3 regions of the Mesorhizobium sp. ES1-3 genome follow, and region 3 is predicted to be linked to each of the others. Evidence: predicted binding sites of a transcription regulator. Region 3 holds the regulator's gene; each other region holds the start of a gene.

Region 1 (7,679 bases), on a different contig from region 3:
GGTCGACGGCACCGATATCGCCAACTGGGAAAAGGCGGTCAGGCCGAACACCAAGCTGTTCTTCCTGGAAAGCCCCACCAACCCGACGCTGGAAGTCGTCGACATCGCCGCCGTCGCTTCGCTTGCCAATTCGATCGGCGCGAGGCTTGTCGTCGACAATGTCTTCGCCACGCCGCTACAGCAAAAGCCGTTGCAGCTTGGTGCGCACATCGTCGTCTACTCGGCCACCAAGCACATCGACGGCCAGGGTCGCTGCCTGGGCGGCGTCATCCTTTCGGACAAGAAGTGGATCGACGAAAATCTGCACGACTACTTCCGCCACACCGGCCCCAGCCTGTCGCCGTTCAATGCCTGGACCTTGCTGAAGGGTCTCGAGACGCTGCCGCTGCGCGTGCGCCAGCAGACGGAAAGTGCCGGCAGGATCGCCGACTTCCTGGCCGAGCAGCCGCAGATCGCCCGCGTCATCTATCCGGGCCGCGCCGACCACCCGCAGGCCGCCATCGTCAAGAAGCAGATGTCGGGCGGCTCGACGCTGATCTGCCTTGACGTCAAGGGCGGCAAGCCGGCGGCCTTCGCCCTGCAGAACGCCCTCGACATCGTGCTGATCTCGAACAATCTCGGCGATGCCAAGAGCCTGATCACCCATCCGGCGACGACGACGCACAAGAACCTGAGCGACGAGGCCCGCGCCGAACTTGGCATCGGGCCTGGCACGCTCAGGCTGTCTGTCGGCCTGGAGGACGCCGACGACCTGCTGGAAGACATCGCGCAGGCGCTGAAGGCGGCCAAATAGGCTGTTCAGGAGCGTCGTCCGCGGCGATCAGGCGCGCGACGGCGTCTCCTCCAGTTCGGCTGCCTTGGTGCGGATGGTCATGGCGTTGCCGCGCCAGTCGACGGCGCCGCCGAGCCAGCCGCGCGCCCAGATGAACGGGAGCATCACGTCGCGCGCGAGCATCGCCGCGACCATGCGCGGCGACAGGTGCCAGCCCTTGGACAAGGCCAGCGCGCACTCCGGAAGGTAGAAGGCCGCCAAGACGGCAATCGCGGTTGCCCAGAGGCTGACGCCCGCGCTCGCCGCCGCAACCAGCGCAAGCGCCAGAGGCACCGCCGCGCCAGTCAGGATTTCGGGCGCGAAGAACAGCGGGAACGTGACGCGGCGCAGGCGCGCCCAGCGGGCCTGGCGCGACCAGATCTCGCCAAGCGTGCGCTGGCCGAGCGGCTGCTCGAAGGGCGCCGCAACGAGATTGACGCGCAGGCCGAGGCCGTTGACCAGCTTGGTCGCGGCGGCGTCCTCGGCGATCTCGGCGGCCAGCGCGCGAATGCCGCCATTTGCGTCCAGCATCGGCTTGTTCCACAGCATGCTCTTGCCCTGGGCAAAGCCGAGGCCGAGCGCCTCGCCGGCATACTGCCAGCGGGCCTGCAATGTGTTGAGGAAGGCGCATTCTACATCGGCCCAGAAACCCACTGGTCGCGAGCCGATCGGCGTCGAGCAGACAAGGCCGGTGTCGGGCCGCCATGCCGCCATCATGTGCTCGACATAGTCCCTCGGCATCAAGACGTTGGAATCGGCAAGGATGACCCAGTCATGGCGCGCCGCTTCCCAGCCCTTGACGCAATTGTTGAGCTTTGGATTGGCGCTGACACGGTCGTCACCGATCAGCAGCCGGGCCGGCACCTCGGGAAACCGGGCAATCGCCCTGTTTATCAGTTTGACCACCGGGTCGTCGGTATGGGCGACGCAGAAAATCAGTTCGTAGCGTGGCCAGTCGAGCGCGAAGGCGCGTTCCAGCGTCTCATGCGTGAACGGCTCGACGCCACGCGACGGGACGATGATCGACACCGGTTGCGACTTGCCGGCCGGCGGGGCGATCGTGCCGCGCCGTTTCAGCTGTGAGGCGGCGAGCGAGATGCTGGCGGCGTTTGAAAGGATGAGTGCGGTCGAAAGCGAGGCGGCTATGAAGGTGAGTCCCATCGAGATCTGGTCACTCCGGAAAGGCGGCCCGCATCGTGGCCGTTTTCAACAGTTCGACAGAGCGCCGAGTCGCCCGGTTCGTGCACACCACCATTGTCGTGTGTCACTTAAATGACATTCTTTGCCGGCACCTGCGGTTCAAGGTCGGGCGCGACAAGACGCGCACGTTGACCTGCTCACCGGGAGCGCCGAAAGTCGTCGGATTGTTTTGGAGCCGCTCATGTATCGCGCCGTGACGCGCAACATCGAAGTGCAGGTCAGGCCGTTCTATCTCGAGGACCGTTCGGATCCCTCGGAAAACCGCTATGTCTGGGGCTATCAGATAACGATCGACAACCAGTCGGACGAGTTCGTGCAGTTGTTGTCGCGCTACTGGCACATCACCGATGGTGCCGGCCGGGTCGAGGAAGTACGCGGCCCGGGCGTTGTCGGCGACCAGCCGGAACTCAATCCCGGCGACAGCTATCAATACACGTCCGGCTGCCCGCTCTCGACGCCGTCCGGGATCATGGTCGGACGCTACACGATGCGCAACAAGCGCGGCGAGACGTTCGACATCGCCATCCCCGCCTTCTCGCTCGATCTGCCGGGAACAAGGCGCACGGTGAATTAGCGCCGACGGTCGCGCTGCCCCTCATCCGCCCTTCGGGCTCCTTCTCCCCGTGAACGGGGAGAAGGAAAGATACCTCACTGAGCCGCAAATTCCGCCGGATCGAAGTCGTACTGCGTAGAACAGAACTCGCAGGCGACATGGATGCCGCCATCCTCGGTGCTGTCCTTGATCTCCTGCGCGGAGAAGCCCTCGAGGATGCCACGGATCTTGTCCCGGGAGCATGAGCACTGGTCGGTGACGGGAACGCCGCCGAAGACGCGCACGCCATGCTCGTGGAACAGGCGATAGAGCAGCCGCTCGGCGCCGATGGTCGGATCGATCAATTCGGTCGGCTCGATGGTGCCGAGCAAGGCCAGCAACTCCTGCCAGGAATTGTCCGTGGGATCATGGATCTCCTCGCGCGGATCGCCATCCCCGCCCGGCAAGTCCGGAATGCGCATGCGCTCGGAGGCCTGCGGCAGGAACTGCGCCAGGATACCACCGGCGCGCCACTGCTCGCGCGCCCCGCCGACGCCGGGCGTCAGCAGCTTGGCGACCGAGAGCCTGATATCCGTCGGGATCTGTTCCGACTGGCGGAAATAGGTGCGCGCCGCATCTTCCAGCGTCTCGCCGTCGAGCTGGACGATGCCCTGATAGCGCTGCGTATGGGCGCCCTGGTCGATGGTCAGCGCCAGCACGCCGCTGCCAAGCAGCGTTTGCTGCGAGGTCTCGCCGGCCGCAATCAGGGCCTCCAGCCGGTCGGCGTCGAAACGTGCATAGGCGCGCAGCGCCGACGGCGTGGAAAAATCCGCGACCAGCATGTCGACAGGCCCGTCGGTACGGGTCTGCAGAATGAACTTGCCTTCGAACTTGAGCGAGGTGCCGAGCAGCACCGTCAGCACACAGGCTTCCGCCAGCAGGCGGGCGACCGGCTCGGGATAGTCGTGGCGGCCAAGGATGGCGTCGAGCATCGGCCCGAGCTGCACCGTGCGGCCACGCACGTCGAGCGGACCGACTTCGAAGGGAACGACGTGATCGTCGCCGGCGTAGCCGAACTCGCCGAGTTTGGGGTGATGTTCAGTCACTTGATGGCTTTCCAACATGACAAGGCTCCAGGGCGCGGCCATGCGGCCCTGGTGGGCACATGCGTCCAAACGCGCTTGATTTGCGTGATGCGGCGCAGATAGGCATCGCGCCCCCGCGGATCAAGCGCCCGGACACTTCAGGCGCCCAGACACGTCATGCGCTCAGACACATCAAGCACCGAGGCACCAGGCAAGCACGGCCTTCTGGGCGTGGAGCCGGTTCTCGGCCTCGTCGAACACCACCGAATGCGGCCCGTCGATGACCTCGTCGGTCACCTCCTCGCCGCGATGCGCCGGCAGACAATGCATGAACAGGGCGTCGGGCTTCGCCTTGGCCATCAGCGCCGCGTTGACCTGATAGGGCGAGAAGACATTGTGGCCGCGGGCACGGTGTTCCTGGCCCATCGACACCCAGCAGTCGGTGACGATGCAGTCGGCCTGGTCGACGGCTTCCTCGGGCAAGCGGGTGAAATGCAGCTTGCCGCCATGCGCCTTGGACCAGTCGACATGCTTCTGCGCCGGTTCGCTGCCTTCGGGCACGGCGACGTTGAGGTTGAAGCGGAACCGGGCCGAGGCCTCGAGCAGCGAGTGCAGCACATTGTTGCCGTCGCCGGTCCAGGCAATCGTCTTGCCGGCCACCGGACCGCGATGCTCCTCGAATGTCATGATGTCGGCCATCAGCTGGCAGGGATGGGTGTCGTCGGTCAGCCCGTTGATCACCGGAACGGTGGCATTCTCGGTCAGCTCCAGCAGCCGCTCATGCGAGGTGGTGCGGATCATGATCGCGTCGACATAGCGCGACAGCACCTTGGCTGTATCGGCGATGGTCTCGGAGCGGCCGAGCTGCATCTCGGTGCCGGTCAACATGATGGTCTCGCCGCCAAGCTGGCGCATGCCGACGTCGAAAGAAACGCGCGTGCGCGTCGACGGCTTGTCGAAGATCATGGCCAGCACCTTGCCTTCGAGCGGCTTGGTCCGCTCGCCGGCCTTGAGACGCGCCTTTCGCGTCACCGCATCATCCAGCATGAAGCGCAAATCGCCTTCGGAAACGGTGGAAAGATCGGTGAAATGGCGAACTGACATCAGGAATGGTTCCGGATTACTTCGCGGCGGCGGAGGCAATGGCCTCCGACAGGCCCTTGGCGCCAGCGCGGATGCGGTTGAGCGCTTCGTGAATCTCGGCGTCGGTGACGGTGAGCGGTGGCAGCAGGCGAATGACGTTGTCGCCGGCCGGAACCGCCAGCAGATGCTGGTCGCGCAGCGCCATGTTCACCTTGCCGTTGGGCATCGCGCATTTGAGGCCGAGCATCAGCCCGGTGCCCCTGATATCCTCGATCACCTCGGGGAATTCGTCGGCTATCGACGCCAGCCCCTGCTTCATCAGTAGCGCCTTGCGCTGGACATCCTCCAGGAAGCCGTCTTCCAGCACAACGTCGAGGACGGCGTTGCCGACCGCCATTGCCAGCGGATTGCCGCCGAAGGTGGTGCCGTGCACGCCGGCGGTCATGCCGACGGCCGCCTCGTCGGTGGCGAGGCAGGCGCCCATCGGGAAGCCGCCGCCAATGCCCTTGGCGATTGCCATGATGTCGGGCGTCACCGCAGACCACTCATGCGCGAACAGCTTGCCGGTACGGCCAATGCCGCACTGGACCTCGTCGTAGATCAACAGCAGGCCATGCTGCTCGCAGAGTTGCCGCAGCCGCTTCAGCGACTGTGTCGGCACCGGGCGGATGCCGCCCTCGCCTTGCACCGGCTCGATCAGGATCGCGGCGGTCTCGGGCGTGATCGCCTTTTCAGCGGCGTCGATGTCGTCGAAACCGACCTGGTCGAAGCCTTCGACCTTGGGTCCGAAGCCTTCGAGGTATTTGTACTGGCCGCCGGCCGCGATGGTCGCCAGCGTGCGGCCATGGAAGGCGCCCTCGAAGGTGATGATGCGGAAGCGCTCGGGATGTCCCTTGACGAAGTGGTAGCGCCGCGCCGTCTTGATCGCACATTCCAGCGCCTCGGCGCCGGAATTGGTGAAGAACACCTTGTCGGCGAAGGTGGCATCTGCCAGCCGCTCCCCGAGCCTGCTCTGCCCCGGGATCTCGTAGAGATTGGAGACGTGCCAGAGTTTCGCCGCCTGTTCGGTGAGGGCCGCGACCAGATGCGGATGGCCGTGGCCAAGCGAATTGACCGCTATGCCGCCGGCGAAATCGAGATATCGTTCGCCCTTGTCGGTAACCAGCCAAGTGCCTTCCCCATGGTCGAAGGCCAGGGGTGCGCGAGCAAAGGTCTCGTAAAGCGCCGAACCGCTCATTATATGCGTCTCCGGTACCGGAAAATCAAAAAAGCCGCCAAAGCGGCGGCCTTCTGCGGCTTATCGTGTTTTTCGGTCATGAAGTCAACGAAAACGTCGCGTAGTGGCGCGCGGCAAGCCCCCTGACGCAACGCCGGCTCATGAGCGACCGGGCAAGTTGGGGAAAACCGAAAAAACCGACTCGTGTTGCACTTGGGACTCTTGTCACCGAGTCAGCGTATAGAGTAGTTGTAGTCGAGAAATAACTAGATTTCGTGCGGCGGACCTAATCACCAGATATATGTGGTGTCTGCCCCAGCAGTGGTGCTGGGTCGGGAATGGATTCTGGTTGCCGCACGCTTATAAGGAGCGCGGTCATGAACTGGACTGACGAGCGGGTAGAACTCTTGAGAAAACTGTGGTCGGAGGGTCTGAGCGCAAGCCAGATTGCCGCGCAGCTCGGAGGGGTCAGCCGCAACGCGGTCATCGGCAAGGTGCACCGGCTGAAGCTGTCAGGCCGCGGCCGTGCGACAGCGACGCCGGCACGCCAGAAGAAGGCGACGCAGGGATCGACCGTCCAGAAGTCGGTGGCGCGCGCCGCGAGCACGGCACGCCATGTCACGACTTCGATCGGCGCGACGGCCCTTCAGACGCAGTTCGACGCCGAACCCGTGGCAAGACACTACATCCGCCCGGTCGAGAACGTCGTGGTCCCGATCTCACGGCATCTGCAACTCGTCGAACTGACCGAGCGCACCTGCAAATGGCCGAATGGCGATCCGCTTTCGGAGGACTTCAATTTCTGCGGCAACGAAGCCGCCGAAACCGGTCCCTACTGCAAATACCATGCCCGCGTGGCGTTCCAGCCGGCGGCGGAGCGGCGGCGGAATCGCTGAGCGGAGTGAGTAGTGAGTAGTGAGTAGCTGTGATCCCAACCAATCACTACTGACTACTGACTACTGACTACTGACTACTTCACAACCATCCATTCTTGCGAAACCGCCAGTACAGAAAAGAGCAGATCAGCGCGATGATGGCCAGCACCATCGGGTAGCCATATTCCATCTTCAGCTCCGGCATGTCGGTAAAGTTCATGCCATAGATGCCGGCGAATGCGGTTGGCACCGCCAGGATGGCCGCCCATGAGGCGAGTTTCTTCGAGATCGCCGTTTCCTGGCTCTGACCGACCAGAAGACTGGCCTCGAAGGCGAAGGCCAGCACCTCGCGCAGGCTGTCGACCTTCTCCTGGACGGTACGGATATGATCCGTCACGTCGCGGAACAGCGGGTGCATGGCCGAATGGATCTGCGGCAGCTCGGCGCTGGTCAGCCGGCGGCAGACTTCCACCAATGGCAATGCCGCGTTGCGCAGGCGCAGGAGGTCGCGGCGCAGCATGTAGAGGCGTTCGATGTCGGGACCGGTCATCGGCTTCAGCAGGACCTTGTCCTCGATCGCCTCGACCTCGTCCTCGATCTGCTCGAGCACGGGCATGTAATTGTCGACGATGAAGTCGAGAATGGCGTAGAGGACGAAATCCTCGCCCTTGGCCAGCGAATGCGGGCAGCTTTCCCAGTGCTGGCGCACGGCGGCATAGGATGTCGACGGGCCGTGCCTGACGCTGACGATGTAGCCTGAGCCGACAAACAGATGTGTCTCGCCGAAGGTGACGCGCCCTTCGATCAATTGCGCCGTGCGAGCAACGATGAACAGCGCATCGCCATATTGCTCGATCTTTGGGCGCTGGTGCGGATG
Region 2 (7,679 bases), on a different contig from region 3:
GGGCGGGATATATTACGGGGCAGAATATCCGCGTGGATGGGGGCGTTGTCAGGGCGCTGTGAGGGGGATTGGCTCGATCCCTTGCAGAAGCCGGCGGGCCAGCGCCCCCCTTCTGTCCTGCCGGACATCTCCCCCTCAAGGGGGGAGATTGGCAGCTTCGGCGCCGGCTCTTTTCTTCAACACCGAAAATTGGCGAAAGCCGTGGTGACATCCGATCTCCCCCCTCGAGGGGGAGATGTCCGGCAGGACAGAGGGGGGCGCTGGCCCGCCGGCGTTTCGTTTTGGGTGCCATGCTCGTCCCGACGCTTCAGTGGCCCCCCACCTGATCCGCATCCGTCAGCGCCTGCAGAAACGCCACGATGTCATCGATCTCGGCGTCGTCGAGCGCCGGCTTGTCGCCGGGTTTCTTGCCGTCGAAGGGCGGGTCTTGATTCAGGTTCGGCCAGTAAGCCTTTGGCAAATCGTCATATTGGTCGACCGTGCCGTCGGTGTTTTTCGGGTACAAGCGCCGGGGTCGGTGTCGCGGCTGGCGTAGAAGGCGACGGCGTCGCGCAGTGTCGGTGTCTCCGGCGCGCCGCGTCGCCTACGCGCTCAAGGCATTTGGCCTTTCGAAAAGTCTATGAACCTCGGAGCACGGCATTGGGCGGCCGAAGAACCAGCCTTGGACATCCGTGCAACCATTTTCCTTGACCAGCCTGTACTGGTCCTCGGTCTCGACGCCTTCCGCGGTCGTGGTCATGCCGAGCGTCGCGCCGAGTTCGGCGACGGCCTTGACGATCGCCCGGCTTTCGCTGCTCTCGCACATCAGGCTGACGAAGCTGCGGTCGATCTTGATGCGGTTGAACGGGAACGACCTGAGATAGCTCAGCGAGGAGTAGCCGGTGCCGAAATCGTCCATGGCTATGCTGATGCCCAGATCCCGCAGGCTGTGGAGCGTCCTTATCGTGTTTTCATTGTGCGCAAGCAGCACCGACTCGGTGATTTCCAGCTCGAGCCGTGACGGCAGCAGGCCCGAGGCCGCGAGCGCCGAGGCAACCTGAAGCGGCAGCGTCTGCTGTTTGAACTGGGCCGGCGAGAGATTGACCGCGACCTTGATGGTCGCGGGCCACTTCGCGGTGTCGATGCAGGCTCGCCTCAAGATCCACTCGCCAAGCGCCTCGATCACGCCCGTCTCCTCGGCCATCTGGATAAACTCCGATGGTTGGAGCAGGCCGAGGCGCGGATGCTCCCATCGCACCAGCGCTTCGAAGCCCGTCAGTTCCGAGGTCTGTGCGTCATGCAGCGGTTGATAGTGCAGGACGAACTGCTCGTTCGCGACGCCGAGAGCAAGCTCGGACTCGAGCTGGCGCCGCTCCCGCAGTCTTGCGTCCATTCCTGCCTCGAAAGACCTGCAGGTCCCGCGGCCCTCCATCTTGGCCTTGTACAAGGCAAGGTCGGCATTGCGGATGAGGATTTCCGAACTTTGCCCATCGTCCGGGAAGACGGCGATGCCGATGCTGCTGCCAATGTTGATCTTGTGGCCCTGGATCAAGAATTCGCCGGCCAGGGCGTGAATGACCCGGCTCGCCAGAACGCCGGCCTCGTCACTGCCATCGAGCAAGAGCTGGAGGATGACGAATTCGTCGCCGCCGATCCTTGCCACCATGGCGGTCTCACCGGCCTGCTGCTGCAGGCGCCTCGCCACTTCACTGAGGAGCCGGTCGCCGATCGGATGGCCGAGCGTGTCATTGACCGGTTTGAAACGGTCGAGATCGACGCAATGGACGGCCAGCTTCTCGCCCTCCCTGAGGCTTCTCAGCGCCTCGTCCATCGTGCCGGCCAACAGACCCCGGTTGGGCAGGCCGGTAAGGATGTCGTGCGTGGCGAGGTGCTGGATCTCGATGGTGCGTTCCTCGACCCGCCGCTCCAGGGTCTCGGCGGCATCGGCCTGCATCGTCATCGTGCGCCCGATCGCATACCAGCAGGCCAGCGCCAGCAGCGTGACGACCGCGACCGCCGCGTAGCCGGCCAGTTCGAATTCCCGCACGGCCTGGGCGTCCATGTTGTCGTCGAATCTGCTGTTGGGAAAACCGGCCCAGAGACCCCAGGCACTTCTAGGATCGTTGAGCGAGAGCGGGAGGACTTCGGAATAGATCAGATTGGGGTCCGCAGCCGTGAAAGCGTGGGAATCAGCCGCCAGGGCCGTCGACATCTTGTGCTGGTCGGATTCGAACCCGTAGCCTGAATTGACGATGACATAGTCGCTGCTCGGCAACAGTTTCCTCAACGCCGAGGTGAGCATGATCGCCGAGACGGAGCCGCGCAGTCTGCCATCCTGGCCGAAGACCGGGACCGAAAGAATGAAGCCGGAGCGATCAGCGTCATTGCCGGTATGGATGAAATCGGTGTTGTCGCAGGTGATGAGTTCCTTCGTGCCGATGACCGGCACATCCAGCCCGTCGATGTTGCTGGAATTGGGATAGTTCGCCTTCAGCCAGGCAAGCTGTTTGACCAGCTCATGGTATTCATAGGTTTCAACTTCTTCGGGCGGACGGATCAGCGAATTGTCATCCAGCTTGACGGGCTTTGTGTACGCGGCGGCGTCTGACCTTGCCCTGGCATTCACGATCAACTGGTCGAACTGGAGGATCGGCTCCTCGAGCTTGCCGGTCACGGCGTCGAAGCGGTCCGGGTCGAAATCCAGCGGCAGGAAGTAGACCTCGGAAATGGAGACGTTGTTAGCGAGGTTATTGTAGATCTGCTGGATGGTCGCACGGCCTTCGTCGCCCAGATTGGTGCCGTGCCGGTCGAGGTTCCTGACGCTTGGCAGATAGGTCAGGGTCCGGACATTTTCGTAGACGGACCGCAAGGCGTCTTCGACGGTCTTGGCGGTCGCGCGCGATGCCGCCCGGGAGTTTTCCAGATAACGTTCCCTGGCAAGCGCGTAATCCCGCTGGGCATCGATGTGCAAAGCCACCAGCATTGCTGCGCCGGTGACAAGGATCACCACAAATCCGACTGCTCGCCCGAATGCGTTCATCGGCGTCCTACCATCGATTGGCAAGGGATACCCCAGAGCAGTTTAGGAAGCCCTAATGACGAATGTCCTTCTTTACCGTTCCTCCCGGCCCGCGCGGCAATCCGGCAAGGCCAGAAACTGGTTCGCGGGCGCGGCCAATCCGGCACGTCGGCCCGCGCGAGGTCCAAGGGTTCAATTCGCTGGCTCGGTCCGCTGATCTGCATCGGTGAGCGTCTGCAGAAACGCCACGATATCGTCGATTTCGGCGTCGTTCAGCGCCGGCTTGTCGCCGGGTTTCTTGCCGTTGAAGGGCGATTCTTGGTTGAGATTTCCCCAGTAAGCCTTTGGCAGATCGTCATATTGCCTGATCGTGCCGTCGGCGTTCCTGGGATACCAGTGGCCTGGGTCGGTGTCGCGGCTGGCGTAGAAGGCGACGGCGTCGCGCAGCGTGTGGAAATATCCGTTGTGGAAGAAGCTCTTGCGCAGAGCGACGTTGCGCAGCGTCGGTGTCTTGAACAGGCCGCAATAATCGGTGCGGCCGCGAAAATCGGTGCGCAGCGGGCCGCACAGGCCGAGATCGGCATAGGCGGGGTCGGCGTTGGCCGGGATGGCCGGATTGCGCGGCACGGCGATGGCGATCAGGCCGAAATCGGTGAATTGCGGCGGCTCGCCGTCATTGGCGGGTTCACTGATATGACAGGAGGCGCAATTGCCTTTCGCCTCGTCCTCGAACAGTTCGCGGCCACGCAGTTCCTGCGCCGACAGCGTCGCCTTGCCGGCAAGGAAGGCATCGTAGCGGCTGGAATAGGGATAGAAATCGGCGGCACTCTGCTCGAACGTGCCAAGCGCCTCGGCGGCGGCGGTGAAGGCGTCGCCCGGGCGCTCGAAGACACCCTGCCCGAACACGGCCTTGAAGTCATCGGCATAGGCGGTCTTGCGCAGGGAGGCGGAGACGGCTGCTTCATCCTTGTTGGCCATCTCGAAGGGCGAGAGCAGGGGGATTTTCGCCTGATCCTTGCCGTGGTCGGCGCGGCCGTCCCAGGTCAGGCCACCGGTCGGACCGTTGTCGACGCTCTCGTCGCCTTCGTCCTCGGAATCGTGGAAATGCTCGGTGAAGGCAGGTGCCGCCTGGAGATAGCGCAGCGACGGCACGGCGCGCACGCCCTGCTGGTCGAGGTTCGGGCCGCCCATCTCGACCGGAGATGCCGAGGCCGGACCGAAAGCGTGGCGCGGATCATGACAGGACGAGCAGGCCTGCTTGCCCGAGGCCGACAGCGCCGGGTCGAAGAACATTTTTCGCCCCAAGGCGGTCAGCGCCTTGGCGCGCGCGAACGCCTGCGCGCGCGATAGCGGGCCGGGATGGACGCCGTCCGCCGTATTCGCGGGCGCGGCAAGGGCAAAGGTCGAGATCGCGGCAATCGCGATCAGCAGGCTTTTCCATCGTCTCGTCTTCATGGGGCATGGTCCGCTTTGGCCCGGAAATAGGAATGCAGTGCAACGGATTGATGACCGGCCCCAGTGCTCACGAAACCGTGTTCGCCGAGGCGGCGGATGTCACAAAGGTGACAAGGCATCCACGTTACCTGCCGCTATGGTTCCCTGCGTTCCTCCAGCCACCGTCAAGCCACGAGGTCTTTCCATGACGAGGCTCAAGCTCCTCACTTCCTTCTGTCTGGCCGGTTCGGCCCTCATTCCTCTCGCTGCGGCCAATGCTGCCCCTGCCGGCTTCGACAAGATCGACACCGTCGTCGTCATCTATGCCGAAAACCGCAGCTTCGATAACCTTTATGGCGGCTTCCCCGGCGCCAACGGGCTGGCCAATGTCTCGGCCGACCAGGCGCGCCAGTTCGACCGCGACGGCAAGCCGCTCGCCGAACTTCCGCCGGCCTGGGGCGGGCTGACCGGAAAAGGTGTCACGCCCGCGGTGACGGAGGCGCAGACGGCGCATCTCGCCAACGCCGCCTTCGCCATAGACGACCCCAAGGGTTTCAACGAGGGCACCAACGTCATCACCCACGATCTGTGGCACCGTTTCTATCAGGAGCAGATGCAGATCGACGGCGGCAAGAACGACAAATTCGTCGCGTGGGCCGATTCCGGCGGCCTGGTCATGGGTCATTATGATGGTTCGATCCTGCCGATGTGGGCGGTGGCGAAGAAATACGTGCTGGCCGACAATTTCTTCCAGGGCGCCTTCGGTGGCTCGTTCCTCAACCATTTCCAGCTCGCCTGCGCCTGTACGCCGGTCTATCCCAACGCCGACACCAGCCCGGTGAAGGACCAGATCGCCGTCGTCGAGCCCGACGGCGTGACACTGAAGGTTGCCGACAATTCGCCGGCCTCGGCGCTCGGCGGCGCGCCGAAATTCGTCAATGACGGCGCCATCACGCCCGACTTCTACGCCGTCAACACCATGCAGCCACCCTACCAGCCGAGCCACAACAAGCCGGCCGAGGGCGGCGACAAGGCGCTCGCCGACCCGGCCGCGCCCACCACGCTGCCGCCGCAGCACGACATCACCATCGGCGATCTCCTGTCGCTGAAGGGGGTGAGTTGGGCCTGGTATGCCGGCGCCTGGCAGGCAACGCTGGATGGCAAGAACGCGACGCCGGTGCCGAACTTCCAGTTTCACCACCAGCCGTTCAACTATTTCGCGGCTTACGCGCCCGGCACTGCCGCGCGCACCGAGCATCTCAGGGATGGCGGCCTGGACGGCGCCGAGTTCATCAAGGCGATCGATGACGGCAAGCTGCCGCAAGTCGCCTTCTACAAGCCGCAGGGCAATCTCAACGAGCATGGCGGCTATGCCGACGTGGCCAGCGGCGACCAGCATCTGGCCGACGTCGTTTCGCATCTGGAGAAAAGCCCGCAATGGGGCCACATGCTGGTCGTCGTCACCTATGACGAGAATGGCGGCTTCTGGGATCACGTCGCGCCGCCCAAGGCCGACCGCTGGGGCCCGGGCAACCGCATCCCGGCCTTCATCATCTCGCCCTATGCCAAGATGGGCACGGTCGACCACACGCAATACGACACCACGTCGATCCTGCGCTTCATCACCGCGCGCTTCGATCTGCCGGTGCTGACCGGCATCGTCGCCCGCGACAAGGCACTGCGCAACAACGACCAGCCGCCGATGGGCGATCTCTCAGCGGCGCTCGATCTGAGCCGATAGGGACCGGGCGAAACGCCGATATGCCGTCGCGCCGCAGCGCGCGGTGGCCTTCTCAGCCGCCATTGACAAGCGCAAGAATGAGCTTCTGCAGATTGCCGCCCTGGCCGAGTTCGACGCGGTCGAAATCGCGGCTTGCCTGCACCCGCGCCTTCGAGATTGCGTCGAGCCGACGGACCACCTCGGCCCTGGTCTTGCTGCATTTGGGATCATCGGCAACGGTCAGGCCGTCTGTCGCGGCTTCGATGTCATGGACCATTTGTATCATACTGGCGCCGTGGACCTTCTCGTGGGCACTGACGCCGGCGATGAATACCTCCCAGCTCTTCTGGACGGCCGGCGGCAGCGGCGCGGAGGGGCTTGGCAATGTGTAGGTGATGATCAGTTTCGGCTTCGCCGCCGTTAGCACGCAGCCCTTGCCCCTGGGCTTGTAGTCCCTGACTCCCCAGGTCAGCTTGAAATTGGTGAAGGCAATGGCGCGGGCAATGCCGACATTCGGTCCGTTCTGGCCGATCGACCGGTAGAGCTCGAGCCCGGACTGGCCTGAAATGGCGTAGGTCTCGACCTTCTCGACCGGCTTCCATTCGGCGTGCGCGGCGAGCGGCGACGCCACCAGGGCGGTTGTCAGAAGACACAGGCGAACTCTCAACACCGCTCTCTCCAAGGCGTGGCCTTGCTGGACAAGCAATGCCATTCAACGGCTTTTCCTATATGCTGCCGGCGGGTGCCGCAAATGCCCGGAGGGGGAAGTCATGAGAAGATGTCTCGTTGCCGCCGCTGCCTTGGCGGCTTTGCTCGGCGCGCAGCCGGTTTTTGCCGCGTCCTGCGGCTGGAGCGCGAAGATGGAAGAAGACGAGGGCGGCAGCGTGCTGACCGCTTCCGTCTGCGGCGGGCCGAAAGGCGACGCGTATCTGATGCTGACCTGTTTCGACAATCCGGTGCTGAGCTTTGATCTTGGTGCCAGCGGCCCCCAGCTGGAACCGGGCATCAGCGGCTCGTTCGACTTCAAGGCCGACGGCAAGACGGTGACGAAGACGCTGCAACTGGAGGAGATGTACAATTATTTCGTGGCGGACCTGACCAAGGCCGACCCGCTGCTCGACCTGCTGCGTTCGAAGGGGGATCTGTCGGTCAGCGCGGCCAAATATGGCGCTATCAGTTTTCCGCTGAAGGGCTCGAGCGGCGCCATCGGCAAGGTGCTGGCGCAATGCGGCAAGGCCAAGCCGGCAGGTGACGGGGATTGAGCCTCGAGAGGTTGCGCTGCCCCTCATTGTCCTGCCGGACATTTCTCCCCGTATAGGGACGGGGAGAAAGACGCTGTCGCCGGCGATTTCGCCAATTGCCGACGCTGAGGAATAGGCGCCGAGGAATGGCACAGCATTCTTCTCCCCGTCCCTATACGGGGAGAAGGTGCCGGCAGGCGGATGAGGGGCAGCGCAAGCTTCCGCCCATTGATCTCCATTCCATTAGCGGCTTGCCCTGGTGTACTGCCGGCCGTATCTCATCCGC
Region 3 (7,679 bases):
CTGACGGCCGCTGCGGTCAGGTTCAGCTCAGCGGCCGCGGCGGTGAAACTGCCATACCGCGCCGCCGCCTCGAAGGCGAGCAGCCAGGTCGGGTGCGGTGTTTTCATGAGATCTTACCATCAATTAAAATGACCCCAATACCTGAAAAGATATTCTTTGTGTTGTCAATTTCCGAGCAATACCCTGCGCATGAACCACGGCCGGAAAAGAGCGACATCGATGTCAGACCGGAAGGAATGGAACCACGTCCCCGACAGCCTGCCCATTGAGATTGCGCCGGTCTGGCGCTGGCCGCTGAACCTCGCAGCGATCTTTCGCTGGTATGTCGGAAGCTGGCTGCCTGTCTCAATCAATCTCGTCATCGTGGGGCTGGCCTTCGCGGCTTATGCCTTGGCCAGCCCCACGCTTGCCCAGGCGAAGGAGCCAGGGCTATGGATCGGGGTGATCTGGCTACGAAACTTCGGCCTGACGGTAGTTGTAGCGCAGGGGCTGCATCTTGTTTTTCACCGCCACCAGTTGCAGGGCACCGACAAGAAGTTTGATCCGCGCCCCTACCCGCGCAAGGGGCGCGCCTTCAGTTTCGACAGCCAACTGGCCGACAACGTGTTCTGGTCGCTGGCTTCGGGCGTAACGATCTGGTCGGCATACGAGGCGCTGGTCTGGTGGGCGATGGCCAATGGCTATGCGCCGACTCTAACATGGTCCGGCCACCCGGTCTGGTTCGTCGGCCTCTTCCTGTTGATCCCGATCTGGGAGAGTTTCTACTTCTACTGGATTCACCGGCTGCTCCATACGAAGCTCCTTTACCGCATCCACGCGCTGCATCACCGCAATATTGATGTGGGGCCGTGGTCGGGCCTTGCGATGCACCCGGTTGAACACATTTTCTATTTCGGAACCGCGCTGGTCCATTTCGTTGTTCCGTCCAGCCCGGTGCATCTTATCTGCCACCTGATGTTCTATGGCCTTTACGCCATTACCACCCATACCGGGTTCGAAGGGCTCTGGCTGGCCGGGCGCAAGCGCGTCGACCTGGGCACCTTCCACCACCAGCTTCATCATCGCTACTTTGAGGTGAACTACGGCACGCTGGAAGTGCCATGGGACAAGTGGTTCGACACCTTCCACGATGGCACTGAATCGGCAAAGGCACGGATGAAGGCGCGTCTTGCCGCGCGGCGCCGGCTATAGGTCACGCCGGCGGAACGGGCACGTGATATAAGCCCTCAGGCAGGTTTACGCCGCAGACCGCCCTAGCCCCCGATCTCTTTACCGCAAGGCCGGCGAAACGCTCGGATACGGGCTTGGCAGCCTGTTCGCGCTGATCGATCCCGCACCGGTCGCCATGGTCGGCGTCAGCGCCGCCGCCTTCGACCTGATCGAGCCGGCGTTGCGCGAGGCCATCGCCCACACCGCCGGCGGCCAGCATTCGGAATCGATTTCCTTCGACACCGAGCCGAACGAGCTGCCGCTCATTCGCGAAGGCTGCGCCATGCGCGCATTGACTTTCGTCGACCAGGAGATTTTCGCGCTGAGCGTGCAAGTGAGAGGGAGTGCCGGGAAGAGCGTTGCCTGAAACCGTGCAACGCCTTGCAGTCCGGGAAACGCATGGCCGGACGCCAGGACTGCGCGTCCCAACTGCTTGACTGGGCGTCCCAAGCTATTGACGGCTTCGATGACAGTGACACCCATGCCGTGTGATCGGTGTGACGCCGACGTTGGGGGGAGTGGAAAGTTCGACACCGGTTCAGATGCGCAAACCCGACAGCACGCTCGACATGGCAACGGCACAGCGAGTTGAATGGCCATTTCCGCGAGGCGAGGCATGTTTCGCTGCACTCGCGCTGGCTGAGCGGCGCTTTAATCCTCGCGGATCGCGTAGCCCGCGCCGCGGATGGTGCGGATGACGTCCGGCATGCGGCCATTGTTGACCGCCTTGCGCAGCCGTCCGACATGCACGTCCACGGTGCGCTCGTCGATATAGATCGTCTCGCCCCAGACATTGTCGAGCAGCTGGCTGCGCGAGAACACCCGGCCGGGATGGCGCATCATGAACTCTAGCAACCGGAACTCGGTCGGGCCAAGCCGGATCTCGCTCTTCTTGCGATAGACCCGGTGCGATTCGCGGTCGAGCACGATGTCTCCGACCTTGAGCACGCTGGACAGCACTTCCGGCTTGGCGCGGCGTAGCAGCGCCTTGACCCGGGCCATGAATTCCGGCGTCGAGAACGGCTTGACCAGATAGTCGTCGGCACCGGTCGAAAGGCCGCGCACGCGGTCGCTCTCCTCGCCGCGTGCCGTCAGCATGATGATCGGCAGCCTCTCGGTCTCGGGCCGCATTCGCAGGCGCCGACAGAGCTCGATGCCGGAAACCGCCGGCACCATCCAGTCGAGCACCAGGAGGTCGGGCACGTTCTCCTGGAGGCGGATCTCGGCTTCGTCGCCGCGCGTCACCACCTCGACCTGGTACCCTTCCGATTCCAGATTGTAGCGCAGGAGCACACCGAGCGGCTCCTCGTCCTCCACCACCATGATGCGTGGCGCGATCATCGATTGATCATCCCTGCCGTCAAGCCGCCGGCACCGACATCGCCGTCTCGTCCTGCTTCGGACGATTGGCGGGCAGTTGCGTGCCAGTCAGCACATAGTACGCATTCTCGGCGATGTTGGTCACATGGTCGCCGATGCGTTCGAGGTTCTTGGCGCAGAACAAAAGATGCGTGCAAGCCGTGATGTTGCGCGGATCCTCCATCATGTAGGTCAGGAGTTCGCGGAACACCGAGGTGTATTTGACGTCGATGCGTTCGTCGTCGTTCCTGAGCTTGGCGAGTGCGGCGGCATCGCCGGCCGCATATTCCTCGACCACGCCCTGCACCTGGATCAGCACCAGCTGCGCCATGGAGTCGATCGAATGCGACAGGTCGCGCGGCGTGGCGGTGAGGCCGACGGAGCCGACGCGCTTGGCGATGTTCTTGGCAAGGTCGCCGATGCGCTCGAGATCGCCCGCCATGCGGATCGAGCCGACGACATGGCGCAGATCGTCGGCCATCGGCTGGCGCTTGGCGATCAGGGTGATGGCGCGGTCGTCGAGTTCGCGCTGGCGCGCGTCCATGATGGCGTCGTCGGAGACGACGCGCTGTGCCAGCGCGTTGTCCGAATTCAGCAGCGCCTTGGTGGCGCCACCGACCATCGTGCCGGCGAGATCGCCCATGTCGCTGATCAGCCTGCTGATCTGTCCGAGATCCTCGTCGAAGGCTGCGACTGTGTGTTCGGCCATGATCCTGGTCCTCGTATGCGTGATATCAGCCGAAGCGGCCGGTGATGTAGTCCTGCGTGCGCTTCTCGCGAGGCGACGTGAAGATCTTCTCGGTCTTGTCGAATTCGACCAGTTCGCCCAGATACATGAAAGCCGTCTGCTTCGAGACGCGCGCGGCCTGCTGCATGTTGTGGGTGACGATGACGATCGTGTAGTCGGCCTGCAACTCGTCGATCAGTTCCTCGATCTTGGCGGTGGACAATGGGTCGAGCGCCGAGGCCGGCTCGTCGAGCAGGATGACTTCCGGCTTCACCGCCACGGTGCGGGCGATGCAAAGCCGCTGCTGCTGGCCGCCCGACAGGCTGAGGCCGCTGGCGTTCAGCTTGTCCTTGACCTCGGTCCACAGTGCCGCGCGCTTCAGCGCCTGTTCGACACGGCCGTCCATCTCGGCCTTGCTGATCTTCTCATAGAGCCTGACGCCGAAGGCGATGTTCTCATAGATCGACATCGGGAATGGCGTCGGCTTCTGGAACACCATGCCGATCTTGGTGCGCAGCAGGTTGAGATCCTGCGAGCGGTCGAGAACGTTTTGGCCGTCGAGCAGCACCTGACCCTCGGCGGTCTGCTTGGGGTAGAGCTCGTAGATGCGGTTGAAGACGCGCAGCAGCGTCGACTTTCCGCAACCCGACGGTCCGATGAAGGCCGTCACGCTGCGCTCGGGCAGCGACAACGTGATGTCCTTCAGCGCCTTCGACTGGCCGTAGTAGAAATTGAGGTTCTTGACCTCGATCTTCGCCTTGGCGGCTGCCTCGGTGGCAATCGTCATGTCTGGAGACAACATCTGGCTCATTTGTCCTCTCTGCGTCCGGTCAGGCTGCGCGCAAAGATGCTGAGCGCGAGAACCGTCAATGTGATTATGAGTGCGCCGGTCCAGGCCAGCTGCTGCCATTCCTCATAGGGGCTGAGAGCGAACTGGAAGATGGTGACCGGCAGGCTGGCCATCGGCGCGTTGAGATTGCTCGACCAGAACTGGTTGTTCAGCGCGGTGAAGAGCAGCGGCGCCGTCTCGCCGGAGATGCGGGCGATCGACAGCAATATGCCGGTGACGATGCCGGAAAGTGCGGCACGGTAAGCCACTGATTTGATGACCACCCAGCGCGGCGCGCCGATCGCGGTGCCGGCTTCGCGCAAGGCGTTCGGCACCAGGTTGAGCATGTCCTCGGTGGTGCGCACGACCACAGGGATGACCAGGATGGCCAGCGCGACGGCGCCGGCGATCGCCGAGAAATGCCCCATCGGCCGCACCATCAATTCGTAGACGAACAGGCCGATGATGATCGACGGCGCCGACAGCAGGATGTCGTTGATGAAGCGCACCACGGTGGTGAGTTTCGAGAAGCGGCCGTATTCGGCCATGTAGGTGCCGGCCAGAACACCGATTGGCGTGCCGACGATAACGGCGATGACCGTCATCACCACGCTGCCATAGATAGCGTTCAGCAGGCCGCCGGCATCGCCGGGCGGCGGCGTCATCTGCGTGAACACATCAAGCGAGAGCCCGGCCGCGCCTTTGTAGATCAACGCGCCGAGGATCAGTGCCAGCCAGGCAAGCCCGATGCCCGCGGCGGCGACGCACAGCGTCATCATCACCGAGTTTCTGGCCTTGCGGCGGCTGTGAAGCGACGAGGCTGTCGACATCGGTCAGGCTCCGGTGCGGGCGTCGATGCGCATCAGCATGTAGCGTGCGATCGCAAGGATGAGGAAGGTGATGACGAACAGGATCAGGCCGAGCGCCACCAGCGAGGACGTGTAGAGGTCGCCAACGGCTTCGGTGAATTCATTGGCGATGGTCGCGGAGATTGTCGTTGCCGGCGCGAACAGCGAGGTCGAGATGCGGTGCGCGTTGCCGATCACGAACGTCACCGCCATGGTTTCGCCAAGCGCGCGGCCAAGGCCGAGCATGACGCCGCCCATGATGCCGATGCGGGTGTAAGGGATGACGACGCGACGTGTCACTTCCCAGGTCGTGCAGCCAATGCCGTAGGCGGACTCCTTCAGCACCGGCGGCACCGTGTCGAACACGTCCTTGGTGATCGAAGTGATGAAGGGCAGCACCATGATGGCGAGGATCAGCGACGAGGTCAGCAGGCCGATGCCGTAGGGCGGACCGGCAAACAGGCTGCCAAGGCCGGGAATGCCATGGAAAACGCTGATGATGAAGGGCTGCACTGTCGTCTGCAGGAACGGCGCCAGGACGAACAGGCCCCAGATACCATAGATGATCGAAGGAATGCCGGCCAGCAATTCCACCGCCATGCCGATTGGGCGCCGAAGGGGGCGCGGGCAAAGCTCGGTGAGAAAAATGGCAATGCCGATGCCGAGCGGCACGGCGATCAGGATGGCGATGGCCGATGTGACAATGGTCCCATAGATAGGCGCCAGGGCGCCGAATTTTTCCGTCACCGGGTTCCAGCTCTCGCTGGTCAGAAACGAGAAGCCGAAGGTCGACAGTGCCTGCCAGGAACCGGCAAACAACGAGATGGCAACGCCGCCAAGCAGCACCAGCACGAGAATGGCGGCGGCGCGGGTCAGCCCATGGAAGATCGAATCGGTTAACGCGAAACGTCTGACGATGGCGTCGCGCGAGCCCTTGATGGCTGGCAAGGCTTCCTGGACAGCACTCATGTCAAGCTCGGCTCTTTGTGTTGAGAAAAAGGAGCGCCGCGTGAAGCGGCGCTCCTTCGGGTGATGTTACTCGCCTGCGTAGACCGGCTTGCCGTCGGCCTGGATGTCGGCCTTCCACGAAGCCTTGATCAGGTCGACGACGCTGTCGGGGATCGACACGTAGTCGAGCGCCTTGGCGGTTTCCTTGCCGTCCTTATAGGCCCAGGCAAAGAACTTCAGCGCTTCGCCGGTGGCGGCGGCATCGCTCGGAGTCTTGTGGATCAGAACCCAGGTGGAAGCCGCGATCGGCCAGGTGGTGTCGCCAGGCTCGTTGGTGATGATGACGTTGAAGTTCTTCGCGCCCTTGAAGTCGGCATTCGAAGCGGCGGCGCCGAAGGATTCGAGCGACGGCTCGACGACCTTGCCGGCTGCATTCAGCATCTTGGAGTAGGAGAGGTTGTTCTGCTTGGCATAGGCGTACTCGACGTAGCCGATGCCGCCGTCGGTCTGCTTGACGGTGTTGGCAACGCCTTCGCTGCCCTTGGCGCCGACGCCGGTGGGCCATTCCACGGCAGTGTCCGAACCAACCTTGTCCTTCCAGTCGGGCGAGAGCTTCACCAGGTAGTCGGTGAAGTTGAAGGTGGTGCCCGAGCCGTCCGAACGATGCACGACGGCGATCGCGGTCGACGGCAGGGTGAGCGAGGGGTTCAGCGCCTTGATCGCGGCGTCGTCCCAGGTGGTGATCTTGCCCATGTAGATGTCGGCCAGCGCCTTGCCGTCAAGCACCAGTTCGCCCGGCTTGATGCCGGTGAGGTTGACGATCGGCACGATGCCGCCCATCACCATCGGGAACTGCACGAGGCCGTTCTTTTGGAGGTCGGCGTCGGACATCGGCTTGTCGGTGGCGCCGAAGGTCACGGTCTTGGCGATGACCTGCTTGATGCCGCCGCCGGAACCGATCGACTGATAGTTGAGGCCGATGCCGGTGTCCTTCTTGTAGGTGTCGGCCCACTTGGCGAACACCGGATAGATGAAAGTGGAACCGGCGCCGGAAAGGTCAGCTGCCATTGCCGCGGAAAGGGTGATGGTGGACGCCGCAGCCATTGCAATCGCAACGGCCGCCGAGCGGATGAAATGTCTCATGTGGCCTGCTCCTGTTCGGAAGATGGTCTCTCGGCGCCATTTCCTCCGGCGCCCGCTGAGGCCAATAGCCTTCGATTATAACAGTCGCATGACAGTTTCATGTCAGCCCGGTAACGCGTCGCCCGGACCGAGAAAGGCGCCGATGTCGGGCGCCCGCGGCGCGGTCCGGCTTTACCGCCGGAATCAGGGGCTTGAGCCGTCCGACGGCTGGAATGACCCGGGATTCGACCGGGCGTTCCCAAGTGAAAAAAATCCGGACGGGAGCGCGTTGCTCGCAGCCAGAGCGTGTCATGGCCGGGCCATCGCCAAAAACAGGTCCGTTGGGGTAGAGTGACGCTGTTTCTTGCAGGCGGTCGCTGCTCCCGCCCGTAACCGAGAAGGGCGGAATTCGATTTTGCTATTGTCCCGGCTCGGCATCGCCTTGGATATGGTGCGATCGCACCATATCCATTGCACGCAGGGGTGGCAGCAAATCCGCAGCTGATTCCCTCGATTTTGTCTCGCCGGATCCTGCAATCCCGGCGACGCGGGTGCTAGCCCGCGTTGCGATGGACCTGACGGCCGGCGCCGACCCAGCGCTCGACCTTCTCGAGCAGAGCCCTGGGGCTGATCGGCT

The links. The regulator PhoB, encoded in region 3, activates phosphate uptake and scavenging genes when phosphate is short. The targets are predictions, from matches to a motif close to TGTCATNNANCTGTCAT.
Region 1: LB536_RS15530 (ceramide glucosyltransferase) is a predicted target of PhoB. The motif match lies at 2,073-2,089, and genes of this name have one in related genera.
Region 2: LB536_RS13595 (acid phosphatase) is a predicted target of PhoB. The motif match lies at 4,550-4,566, and genes of this name have one in related genera.

Annotation. Positions count from the first base shown of each region.
Region 1 covers NZ_JAIUGW010000010.1:11,424-19,102, forward strand. The annotation lists gene LB536_RS15525 (O-succinylhomoserine sulfhydrylase) at 1-793, shown strand, start outside; gene LB536_RS15530 (ceramide glucosyltransferase) at 821-1,972, opposite strand; gene apaG (Co2+/Mg2+ efflux protein ApaG) at 2,193-2,585, shown strand; gene LB536_RS15540 (Hsp33 family molecular chaperone) at 2,660-3,691, opposite strand; gene argF (ornithine carbamoyltransferase) at 3,821-4,732, opposite strand; gene LB536_RS15550 (aspartate aminotransferase family protein) at 4,749-5,948, opposite strand; gene LB536_RS15555 (GcrA family cell cycle regulator) at 6,305-6,823, shown strand; gene LB536_RS15560 (magnesium and cobalt transport protein CorA) at 6,903-7,679, opposite strand, start outside.
Region 2 covers NZ_JAIUGW010000008.1:66,391-74,069, reverse strand. The annotation lists gene LB536_RS13615 (SDR family oxidoreductase) at 1-62, shown strand, start outside; partial or broken gene LB536_RS13610 (cytochrome-c peroxidase) at 308-558, opposite strand; gene LB536_RS13605 (putative bifunctional diguanylate cyclase/phosphodiesterase) at 584-2,986, opposite strand; gene LB536_RS13600 (cytochrome-c peroxidase) at 3,191-4,453, opposite strand; gene LB536_RS13595 (acid phosphatase) at 4,638-6,173, shown strand; gene LB536_RS13590 (DUF922 domain-containing Zn-dependent protease) at 6,226-6,864, opposite strand; gene LB536_RS13585 (hypothetical protein) at 6,923-7,414, shown strand.
Region 3 covers NZ_JAIUGW010000005.1:59,455-67,133, forward strand. The annotation lists gene LB536_RS09520 (LysR family transcriptional regulator) at 1-107, opposite strand, end outside; gene LB536_RS09525 (sterol desaturase family protein) at 220-1,191, shown strand; partial or broken gene LB536_RS09530 (sugar kinase) at 1,244-1,576, shown strand; gene phoB (phosphate regulon transcriptional regulator PhoB) at 1,861-2,550, opposite strand; gene phoU (phosphate signaling complex protein PhoU) at 2,570-3,277, opposite strand; gene pstB (phosphate ABC transporter ATP-binding protein PstB) at 3,303-4,106, opposite strand; gene pstA (phosphate ABC transporter permease PstA) at 4,103-4,954, opposite strand; gene pstC (phosphate ABC transporter permease subunit PstC) at 4,958-5,941, opposite strand; gene pstS (phosphate ABC transporter substrate-binding protein PstS) at 6,008-7,063, opposite strand; gene LB536_RS09565 (PAS domain-containing protein) at 7,597-7,679, opposite strand, start outside.